Regions from separate parts of the Streptomyces sp. BBFR25 genome, predicted to be linked through region 1. Evidence: riboswitches for the same ligand, from Rfam matches in the RefSeq annotation. Region 1 holds a riboswitch; the other holds the start of a gene.
What was found. Region 1 has a riboswitch for cobalamin ahead of ACGH52_RS09740 (cobalamin biosynthesis protein). Riboswitches for the same ligand answer to the same signal wherever they lie in the genome.
Positions count from the first base shown of each region.

Region 2: it holds a riboswitch for cobalamin, as region 1 does, so the genes downstream of both, ACGH52_RS25645 (ribonucleoside-diphosphate reductase subunit alpha) here and ACGH52_RS09740 (cobalamin biosynthesis protein) in region 1, are expected to answer to the same signal.

Region 1 covers NZ_CP172447.1:2,142,872-2,147,268, forward strand. The annotation lists gene ACGH52_RS09725 (class II aldolase/adducin family protein) at 1-101, opposite strand, end outside; gene pitH (low-affinity phosphate transporter PitH) at 326-1,588, shown strand; gene ACGH52_RS09735 (hypothetical protein) at 1,623-1,844, shown strand; cobalamin riboswitch at 2,017-2,163, shown strand; gene ACGH52_RS09740 (cobalamin biosynthesis protein) at 2,269-3,234, shown strand; gene ACGH52_RS09745 (cobyric acid synthase) at 3,231-4,397, shown strand, end outside.
Region 2 covers NZ_CP172447.1:5,594,583-5,598,979, reverse strand. The annotation lists gene ACGH52_RS25665 (GntR family transcriptional regulator) at 1-152, shown strand, start outside; gene ACGH52_RS25660 (DUF3311 domain-containing protein) at 310-597, shown strand; gene mctP (monocarboxylate uptake permease MctP) at 594-2,204, shown strand; gene ACGH52_RS25650 (GNAT family N-acetyltransferase) at 2,277-2,783, shown strand; cobalamin riboswitch at 2,844-3,003, shown strand; gene ACGH52_RS25645 (ribonucleoside-diphosphate reductase subunit alpha) at 3,124-4,397, shown strand, end outside.

The DNA of each region.
Region 1 (4,397 bases):
CGGCGGGCCGTCGCGACGAGTTCCGCCCAGGCCGGCTCCCAGCTCGGTTCCCGGGCCGACTCCCCGGCCGATTCTCCCGCCGCAGCCCGCGATTGCGTCACAGTCACCGTCTCCTCCGGGGCGCCCGCGCGCCCCTCACGTCCCGTCGCCGACCGTCCTGGCGGTGATCCTGCCAGGGACGTCTCCGGAGAGCGCCGGAGCGGGCACGCAGAGGGAGGTTCCGACTCCGTCTGCGGTCACCGTGGCGCCCTGCCCAGTTCATCTTCCGTTCACTCTGGTTACCTACGTTCGTCGCGCCAATGACCTCGAACGATTGCCTGGGTAAATGGAAAGCTTCTCGCTGATCCTCGCGATTGTGGTGGTAACCGCACTCGCGTTCGATTTCACGAACGGTTTCCACGACACCGCGAACGCGATGGCAACGACCATTTCGACCGGTGCGCTCAAGCCCAAGGTGGCGGTGGCGATGTCCGCCGTCCTCAACCTTGTAGGCGCCTTCCTCTCCGTGGAGGTCGCCAACACGATCTCCAAGGGTCTCGTCGACGAGACCGGCATCCGTCCCGAGGTCATCTTCGCCGCACTGGTCGGCGCGATCCTCTGGAACCTCCTGACCTGGCTGGTCGGGCTCCCGTCCAGTTCCTCGCACGCCCTGATGGGCGGCCTGATCGGTGCCGCCGTCGCCTCGGCCGGTATCGGCGCGGTCAACGGCGACGTGCTCGTGACCAAGGTGCTCCTCCCGGCGATCGCCGCCCCGATCGTGGCCGGACTCGCGGCGCTGCTCGCGTCCCGGATGACGTACTCGCTGGGCCGCAAGGCCGACGGCAAGGCCGCCGCGAAGGGCTACCGGGCCGGTCAGATCGCCTCCGCCGGTCTGGTCTCGTTGGCCCACGGCACCAACGACGCCCAGAAGACCATGGGCATCATCACCCTCGCCCTGGTCGCGGGCGGCTCGCTCGCCCCCGACTCCGACCCGCCCGTGTGGGTCATCCTCAGCGCGGGCCTGGCGATCGCGCTCGGCACCTACCTGGGCGGCTGGCGCATCATCCGCACCATGGGCAAGGGCCTGACCGACCTCCAGCCGCAGCAGGGCTTCGCCGCCCAGACCAGTGCCGCCACGGTCATCCTGGCCTCGTCCCACCTCGGCTTCTCCCTGTCCACCACGCACTCGGTCTCCGGTGCGGTGATGGGCGCGGGCCTCGGCCGCAAGGGCGGCGTGGTCCGCTGGTCCACGGCCACCCGGATGTTCGTCGCCTGGGGCCTGACGCTGCCCGCCGCGGCCCTGGTCGCCGCGCTCGCCGAGTGGGTCTGCCGCCTCGGCGACTGGGGCACGGCCCTCGTCGCGGTGTTCCTGGTCGCCTCCAGCTTCGCGATCTGGCGGATCTCCCGCCGCGAGGTCGTCGACCACACCAACGTCGTCGACGGCGACGTGGTGGGCGCCCAGCAGCCCGAGCCGGCCGGTGTGGTCACCACGGCGATGGCCGCCGTGTCGCCGCCCCCGACGGGCGTGGCCGAGGAGCTGTCGGCCACCCTCCCGGCCGCCGCCACCACGTCCGACCCCAAGGCCCCCTCGGCCGCCACCACCGTCTGAACCCGCAGCCCGGGTACGAAGGAAGCGAACCTCCATGAGCATCGACTGGGCAGCTCTCGGCTCCGTCTTCGGCGTCAGCCTCGTGGTCACGGTGGCCCTGGTGGGCCTGTTCACCCTCGGCATCGTCGGCCTCTCCCGCCAGGAGCGGGCCGCCGCCGAGGGCGGCTCCGCGGCCCTCGCGGTCACCGGCGCGTACGCGTGCTTCGCGGCCTGCACGGCGGCGGTGGCGTACGGGATCTATCTGATCGTCGCCTGACCGCGCCGCTCGGCCACCGCCTGAAATCCGCCCGTTCACGGGCGCACGCGCCGGGGCGGGGCGCGGAACGGACTCGAACCGTTCCGCGCCCCGCCCCTTCGCGTGCCGGCGCACACCACTCGTGTGTGGGCCTTCGCACACTCCCCCGTCGCAGGTCAACGCCAGGTTGACGGGTGTTCGCGGGCCGTGGTGGACTTCCGGGGCCATCTACGGCGGCAGGAGAGGAAGCCCGGTGCGAATCCGGCGCGGTCCCGCCACTGTGACCGGGGATCAGGAAACCCCCGGGAGCCAGGAACTCTCACCGCCGGACTCTTCGAACCAGGGCGTGGACACCCTGAGTGAGGACATGACGCGATGCCCGGCTGCCGCCACCGCCCGACGCCCAGTGCCAGGTGCTTCCCCGACCCTGTGACCGGCTGAACCCGTGCGTGCCGGACGCGTCTTCGCGTACGGCGCCGCCGCCGGCCTCCTCGGCGACCTCCTCCTCGGCGATCCGCGCCGCGGACACCCGGTCGCCGCGTTCGGCCGTGCCGCGGGCGCCGTGGAACAGGTGCTGTGGCGGGACCACCGGGGCTGGGGCGCCCTGCACACCGCCGTGTGCGCCGGTGGCGCCGCCGCCCTCGGGCTGGCCGCCTCCCATGCCGTGCACCGCTCCCCCGCCGCCCGCGTCGTCCTGACCGGCGCGGCCACCTGGGCCGTCGTCGGCGGCACCTCGCTCGCCCGCGAGGCCGCCGCGATCGGCCGGGCCCTGGAGGCCGGTGACGTCGAGGCCGCCCGGGCGCGGCTGCCGCACCTGTGCGGGCGGGACCCGCGGGCGCTGGACGCCGACGGCATCGCCAGGGCCGTCGTGGAGTCCGTCGCCGAGAACACCTCGGACGCGGTGGTGGGCGCCCTGGTGTGGGGCGCCGTGGCGGGGGTGCCCGGGCTGCTCGGCTTCCGGGCCGCCAACACGCTGGACGCCATGGTCGGCCACAAGTCGCCCAGGTACCGCCGCTACGGCTGGGCCTCGGCCCGCCTGGACGACCTCGCGGGCTGGCCGGGCGCCCGCCTGACCGCCGTACTGGCCACCGTGGCCGGGGGCGACCCGCGGGGCGCGGTGCGGGCCTGGCGCGCGGACGCCGCACGGCACCCGAGCCCCAACGCGGGGCCCGTGGAGGCCTCGTTCGCCGGCGCCCTGGGCGTGCGGCTCGGCGGGACGCTCTCCTACGGCGGGCGGGTCGAGCACCGGCCCGTCCTCAACGGCGCCGCCGGGCGCCCCGTACGGGCCGGTTCCGGCGACATCGACCGGGCGGTACGGCTGTCCCGGCGCGTGAGCTGGCTGGCGCTGGGCGTGTGCGCGGGCGCACGGCTGCTCGCGCGCGGCATCGTCAGGAAGGGACGTACGTCATGAACGGTGGTCTGCTCGTCGCCGGTACCACCTCCGACGCCGGCAAGAGCGTCGTCACCGCCGGGATCTGCCGCTGGCTGGTGCGGCAGGGCGTGAAGGTGGCGCCCTTCAAGGCGCAGAACATGTCGCTGAACTCCTTCGTGACCCGCGAGGGCGCGGAGATCGGGCGGGCGCAGGCCATGCAGGCCCAGGCCTGCCGGGTGGAGCCGACCGCGCACATGAATCCCGTGCTGCTCAAGCCCGGCGGGGAGCGCAGCAGCCAGGTCGTCCTGCTCGGCAGGCCGGTCGGCGAGATGAGCGCCCGCGGCTACCACGGCGGGCGCCAGGAGCGGCTGCTCGGCACGGTGCTCGACTCGCTGGCCGAACTCCGCGCCTCCTACGACGCGGTGATCTGCGAGGGGGCGGGCAGCCCGGCCGAGATCAACCTGCGCCGCACCGACATCGTCAACATGGGGATCGCCCGGGGCGCCGGGCTGCCCGTGCTGGTGGTGGGCGACATCGACCGGGGCGGGGTCTTCGCCTCGTTCTTCGGGACGGTGGCGCTCCTCGCGCCCGAGGACCAGGCGCTGGTCGCCGGGTTCCTGGTGAACAAGTTCCGCGGCGACGTGTCGCTGCTGGAGCCGGGGCTGGAGATGCTGCACGGGCTCACCGGGCGGCACACGTACGGCGTCCTGCCCTTCCAACACGGGCTCGGCATCGACGAGGAGGACGGGCTGCGCGTCTCCCTGCGCGGGACCGTGCGGGAGTCGGTCGTCGCGCCGCCGGTGGGCGAGGACGTGCTGCGGGTCGCGGTCTGCGCGGTGCCGCTGATGTCCAACTTCACGGACGTGGACGCGCTGGCCGCCGAACCCGGTGTCGTGGTGCGGTTCGTGGACCGGCCGGAGGAACTGGCCGACGCCGACCTGGTGATCGTGCCGGGGACCCGCGGGACGGTGCGGGCGCTTCAGTGGCTGCGGGAGCGGGGGCTCGCGGAGGCGATCGTGCGCAGGGTCGCCGAGGGGCGGCCCGTGCTCGGCGTCTGCGGCGGCTTCCAGCTCCTCGGGGAGCACATCGAGGACGAGGTCGAGTCGCGCGCCGGGCACGTGGACGGCCTCGGACTGCTGCCCGTGCGGGTGCGGTTCGCCCGCGAGAAGACCCTCACCCGGCCGGTGGGCGAGGCCCTCGGC
Region 2 (4,397 bases), 3.5 Mb from region 1:
CCGGTCTGCTCGGCACCGACGTGGGTCTGCCCATGCTGATGCTCTCCCGGCACTCGCAGGACCGCACCGGTCAGCCGGTGGAGTGGGTGCGCTCGGTGTACCGGGGCGACCGCTACAAGTTCGTGGCCCGCCTCAAGCGGCCCCAGGACTAGACCCCGCCCCGGCGCATATCCGGCATACCTTTCCGCGCGCGGGCGCGAAGTTGCAGTTGAGGACCGATATACGGACGAGGTCTTCCGCTGTCTTGACACCGTCACCTACATTTCGTGCGCACTGCACGAGGTGATCAGCGAGGGGACGGAGCCGCGCATGCCAGAAGACACAGAAGTGAGCACAGGGCCGGTGGTGACGCCGGTGCGCGTCGTCATCGGGTTCTGTCTCGTCGCACCGTTCGTCGCCATGCTGTGGGTCGGTTCGTACTCGAAGACGGACCCGACCTTCATCGGCATCCCGTTCTTCTACTGGTACCAGATGGCCTGGGTGCTGATCTCCACGTTGCTGACGATGACCGCGTACAAGCTGTGGCAGCGCGACCAGCGCGGACGCGCCGCCCACTCCGCCGCCCCCTCCTCGCCCAAGGGCGGTGAGCCGCGATGAACGACGGCGTGAACGGCGTCGCACTCGCCGTCTTCATCTTCTTCTTCGTCCTCGTCACCGCCATGGGCTTCCTGGCCGCCCGCTGGCGCCGGGCCGAGAACGAGAACAGCCTCGACGAGTGGGGCCTCGGCGGCCGCTCGTTCGGCACCTGGGTCACCTGGTTCCTGCTCGGCGGCGACCTGTACACGGCGTACACCTTCGTGGCCGTCCCCGCGGCGATCTACGCGGCGGGCGCGTCCGGCTTCTTCGCGGTGCCGTACACGATCCTGGTCTACCCGCTGATCTTCACCTTCCTGCCCCGCCTGTGGTCGGTCTCGCACAAGCACGGCTACGTGACGACCTCGGACTTCGTGCGCGGCCGGTTCGGCTCCAAGGGCCTGTCGCTGGCGGTGGCCGTCACCGGCATCCTGGCGACCATGCCGTACATCGCGCTCCAGCTGGTCGGCATCCAGGCCGTGCTCGACGTGATGGGCGTCGGCGGCGGCGAGGACACCAACTGGTTCATCAAGGACCTGCCGCTGCTGATCGCCTTCGGCGTGCTCGCGGCGTACACGTACTCGTCGGGGCTGCGCGCGCCCGCGCTGATCGCGTTCGTGAAGGACACGCTGATCTACATCGTCATCGCGGTGGCGATCATCTACATCCCCATCAAGCTGGGCGGGTTCGACGACATCTTCGCGTCGGCGAGCGACAAGTTCACCGAGACGGGCGCGGGCGGAGTGGTACCGAACGCGGGCGGCCAGTGGACGTACGCGACCCTGGCGCTCGGTTCGGCGCTCGCGCTCTTCATGTATCCGCACTCGATCACCGCCACGCTGTCCTCGCGCAGCCGTGAGGTGATCCGCCGCAACACCACGATCCTGCCGCTGTACTCACTGATGCTGGGCCTGCTCGCGCTGCTCGGCTTCATGGCGATCGCGGCCGGGGTCAAGGTGGAGAACGGCCAGCTGGCGATCCCGCAGCTGTTCGAGACCATGTTCCCGGACTGGTTCGCGGGCGTGGCCTTCGCGGCGATCGGCATCGGCGCCCTGGTCCCGGCGGCGATCATGTCGATCGCGGCCGCGAACCTGTTCACCCGCAACATCTACAAGGACTTCATCAAGCCCGACGCCACCCCGGCGCAGGAGACGAAGGTCTCCAAGCTGGTGTCGCTGCTGGTGAAGGTGGGCGCGCTGGTCTTCGTCCTGGGCATGGACAAGACGGTCGCGATCAACTTCCAGCTGCTGGGCGGCATCTGGATCCTGCAGACCTTCCCGGCCCTGGTCGGCGGCCTGTTCACCCGCTGGTTCCACCGCTGGGCGCTGCTCGGCGGCTGGGCGGTCGGCATGGTCTACGGCACGGTCGCCGCCTACGGTGTCGCCTCGCCGACCCAGAAGCACTTCGGCGGCTCCTCCGACGAGATCCCCGGCATCGGCGAGATCGGCTACATCGGTCTCACCGCCTTCGTGCTGAACGTCCTGGTCACCGTGGTCCTGACCTTCGTCCTGAGGGCGGCCAAGGCGCCCGACGGCGTCGACGAGACCAAGCCGAGCGACTACACGGCGGACGCCGGCGACCCCGGCGTCCAGGTGGAACTGCCGCCGGCCACGGCGGGCAGCTCGCACTAGCGGCGCCACGTCAGCGGGCCGTCGGAGAAATCCGGCGGCCCGTTGTCGTACCCGTCGGGCACACTCGGCGTCATGGACTTCGTGATCCGGCGGGCGAGCGCCGAGGAGTACGACACCCTCGGCGAGATCACCGCGCAGGCCTACTTGGGCGACAACCTCCTCGACTTCGGGGCGAGCGACTCCTACCTGGAGGAGCTGCGCGACGTGGCCAAGCGGGCCGCGGCCGCCGAGGTGCTGGTCGCCGCGGCGGGCGCCCAGGTGCTCGGCGGCGTGACCTTCGTGCCGTCCGGCGGCCCCATGGCGGACATCGCGCGTCCCGGCGAGGCCGAGATACGCATGCTCGCCGTCGCCCGCGAGGCACGCGGCCGCGGGGCCGGCGAGGCCCTCGTGCGGGCCTGCGTCGACCGCGCCCGGTCCGTGCCGGACTGCGCGGGCGTCGTGCTGTCGACCCAGCGCGCCATGCACACCGCCCACCGCCTCTACGAACGCCTGGGCTTTTGCCGCACCCCCGCCCGCGACTGGAACCCCCTGCCGGAGCTGGACGACATCATGCTGCTCGCCTACGGGCTGACGCTCTGACGCCAGCCCAGAGCGACACCTGACGCGCCGTCCGGACACAACATCTGGGGGTGCTCGCGTCACCCGGCACAAGATGTATGCTCGTGCTCGCTGTCGCCGCAGGGGAATCCGGTGCGAATCCGGAACTGTCCCGCAACGGTGTACTTGCGTGCATCCGTACGTCTTCACGTGCGCGCACGCCTGTCCAGTCCGAGGACCTGCCGACAGTGCGCCCGGCCGCCTTGGCCCGGGTGCCATGACGTCCGGGCCTCGTGGAATGGGCCGGTGGACGCGACGCCGTGCGCGCTCGTGAGCCCCCTGCCCTCCGCCAGGCCCCGTGCCGAGCGAGGGAGTGCTCCACGTGACCATCGCGCCAGCCGATCCGGCTTCAGCGACCCCGGTGACGGCGACCGGGGAACCCGACGGACCCGGTGCCGCCCTGCTGCGGACCCTGACCGGGCTGACCGCCGACCTCCAGGGCGCCGACCCCGGCCGGGTGGCCGCCGCCGCGCTGCGGGGCCGGTCCGCCCATGCCGACGAGGCCGAGCTGCGCGAGCTGGCCACGGAGGCGGCGGCCGGTCTGATCTCCGAGGACCCGGTCTACTCCCGGCTGGCCGCCCGGCTGCTGACCATCGGCATCCGCGCCGAGGCCGCCTCCCAGGGCGTCGCCGCCTTCACCGACTCGGTCGCCACCGGCCACCGCGAGGGCCTGATCGCCGACCGCACCGCCGCGTTCGTCCGGCTGCACGCGGCCCGCCTGGACGCGCTGATCGACCCGGACGCCGACGACCGCTTCGGCTACTTCGGGCTGCGCACCCTCTACAGCCGCTACCTGCTCCGGCACCCCATCACCCGCAAGCCCGTCGAGACGCCCCAGCACTTCCTGCTGCGGGTCGCCGCCGGACTCGCCGAGGACGACACGGACCGCGCGGTGGACGAGGTCGCCGCCCTGTACGGCCTGATGAGCCGCCTGGACTACCTCCCCTCCTCCCCCACCCTCTTCAACTCCGGCACCCGGCACGCCCAGATGTCGTCCTGCTACCTCCTGGACTCCCCCAAGGACGAGCTGGACTCCCTCTACGACCGCCTCCACCAGGTCGCCCGCCTCTCCAAGCACGCCGGCGGCATCGGCATCGCCTACTCCCGCGTCCGCGCCCGGGGTTCGCTGATCCGCGGCACCAACGGACACTCCAACGGCATCGTCCCGTTCCTGAAGACGCTGGACGCCTCGGTCGCCGCCGTGAACCAGGGCGGCCGCCGCAAGGGCGCCGCGGCGGTCTACCTGGAGACCTGGCACGCGGACGTCGAGGAGTTCCTGGAGCTGCGGGACAACACCGGCGAGGACGCCCGCCGTACGCACAACCTGAACCTCGCGCACTGGGTCCCGGACGAGTTCATGCGCCGGGTGGACGCCGACGGGACCTGGTCGCTGTTCTCCCCCGCCGACGTGCCGGAGCTGACCGACCTGTGGGGCGAGGAGTTCGACGCGGCCTACCGCAGGGCCGAGGAAGCGGGGCTCGCCCGCAAGTCGCTGCCCGCCCGTGAGCTGTACGGCCGCATGATGCGCACCCTCGCGCAGACCGGCAACGGCTGGATGACCTTCAAGGACACCGCCAACCGCACCGCGAACCAGAC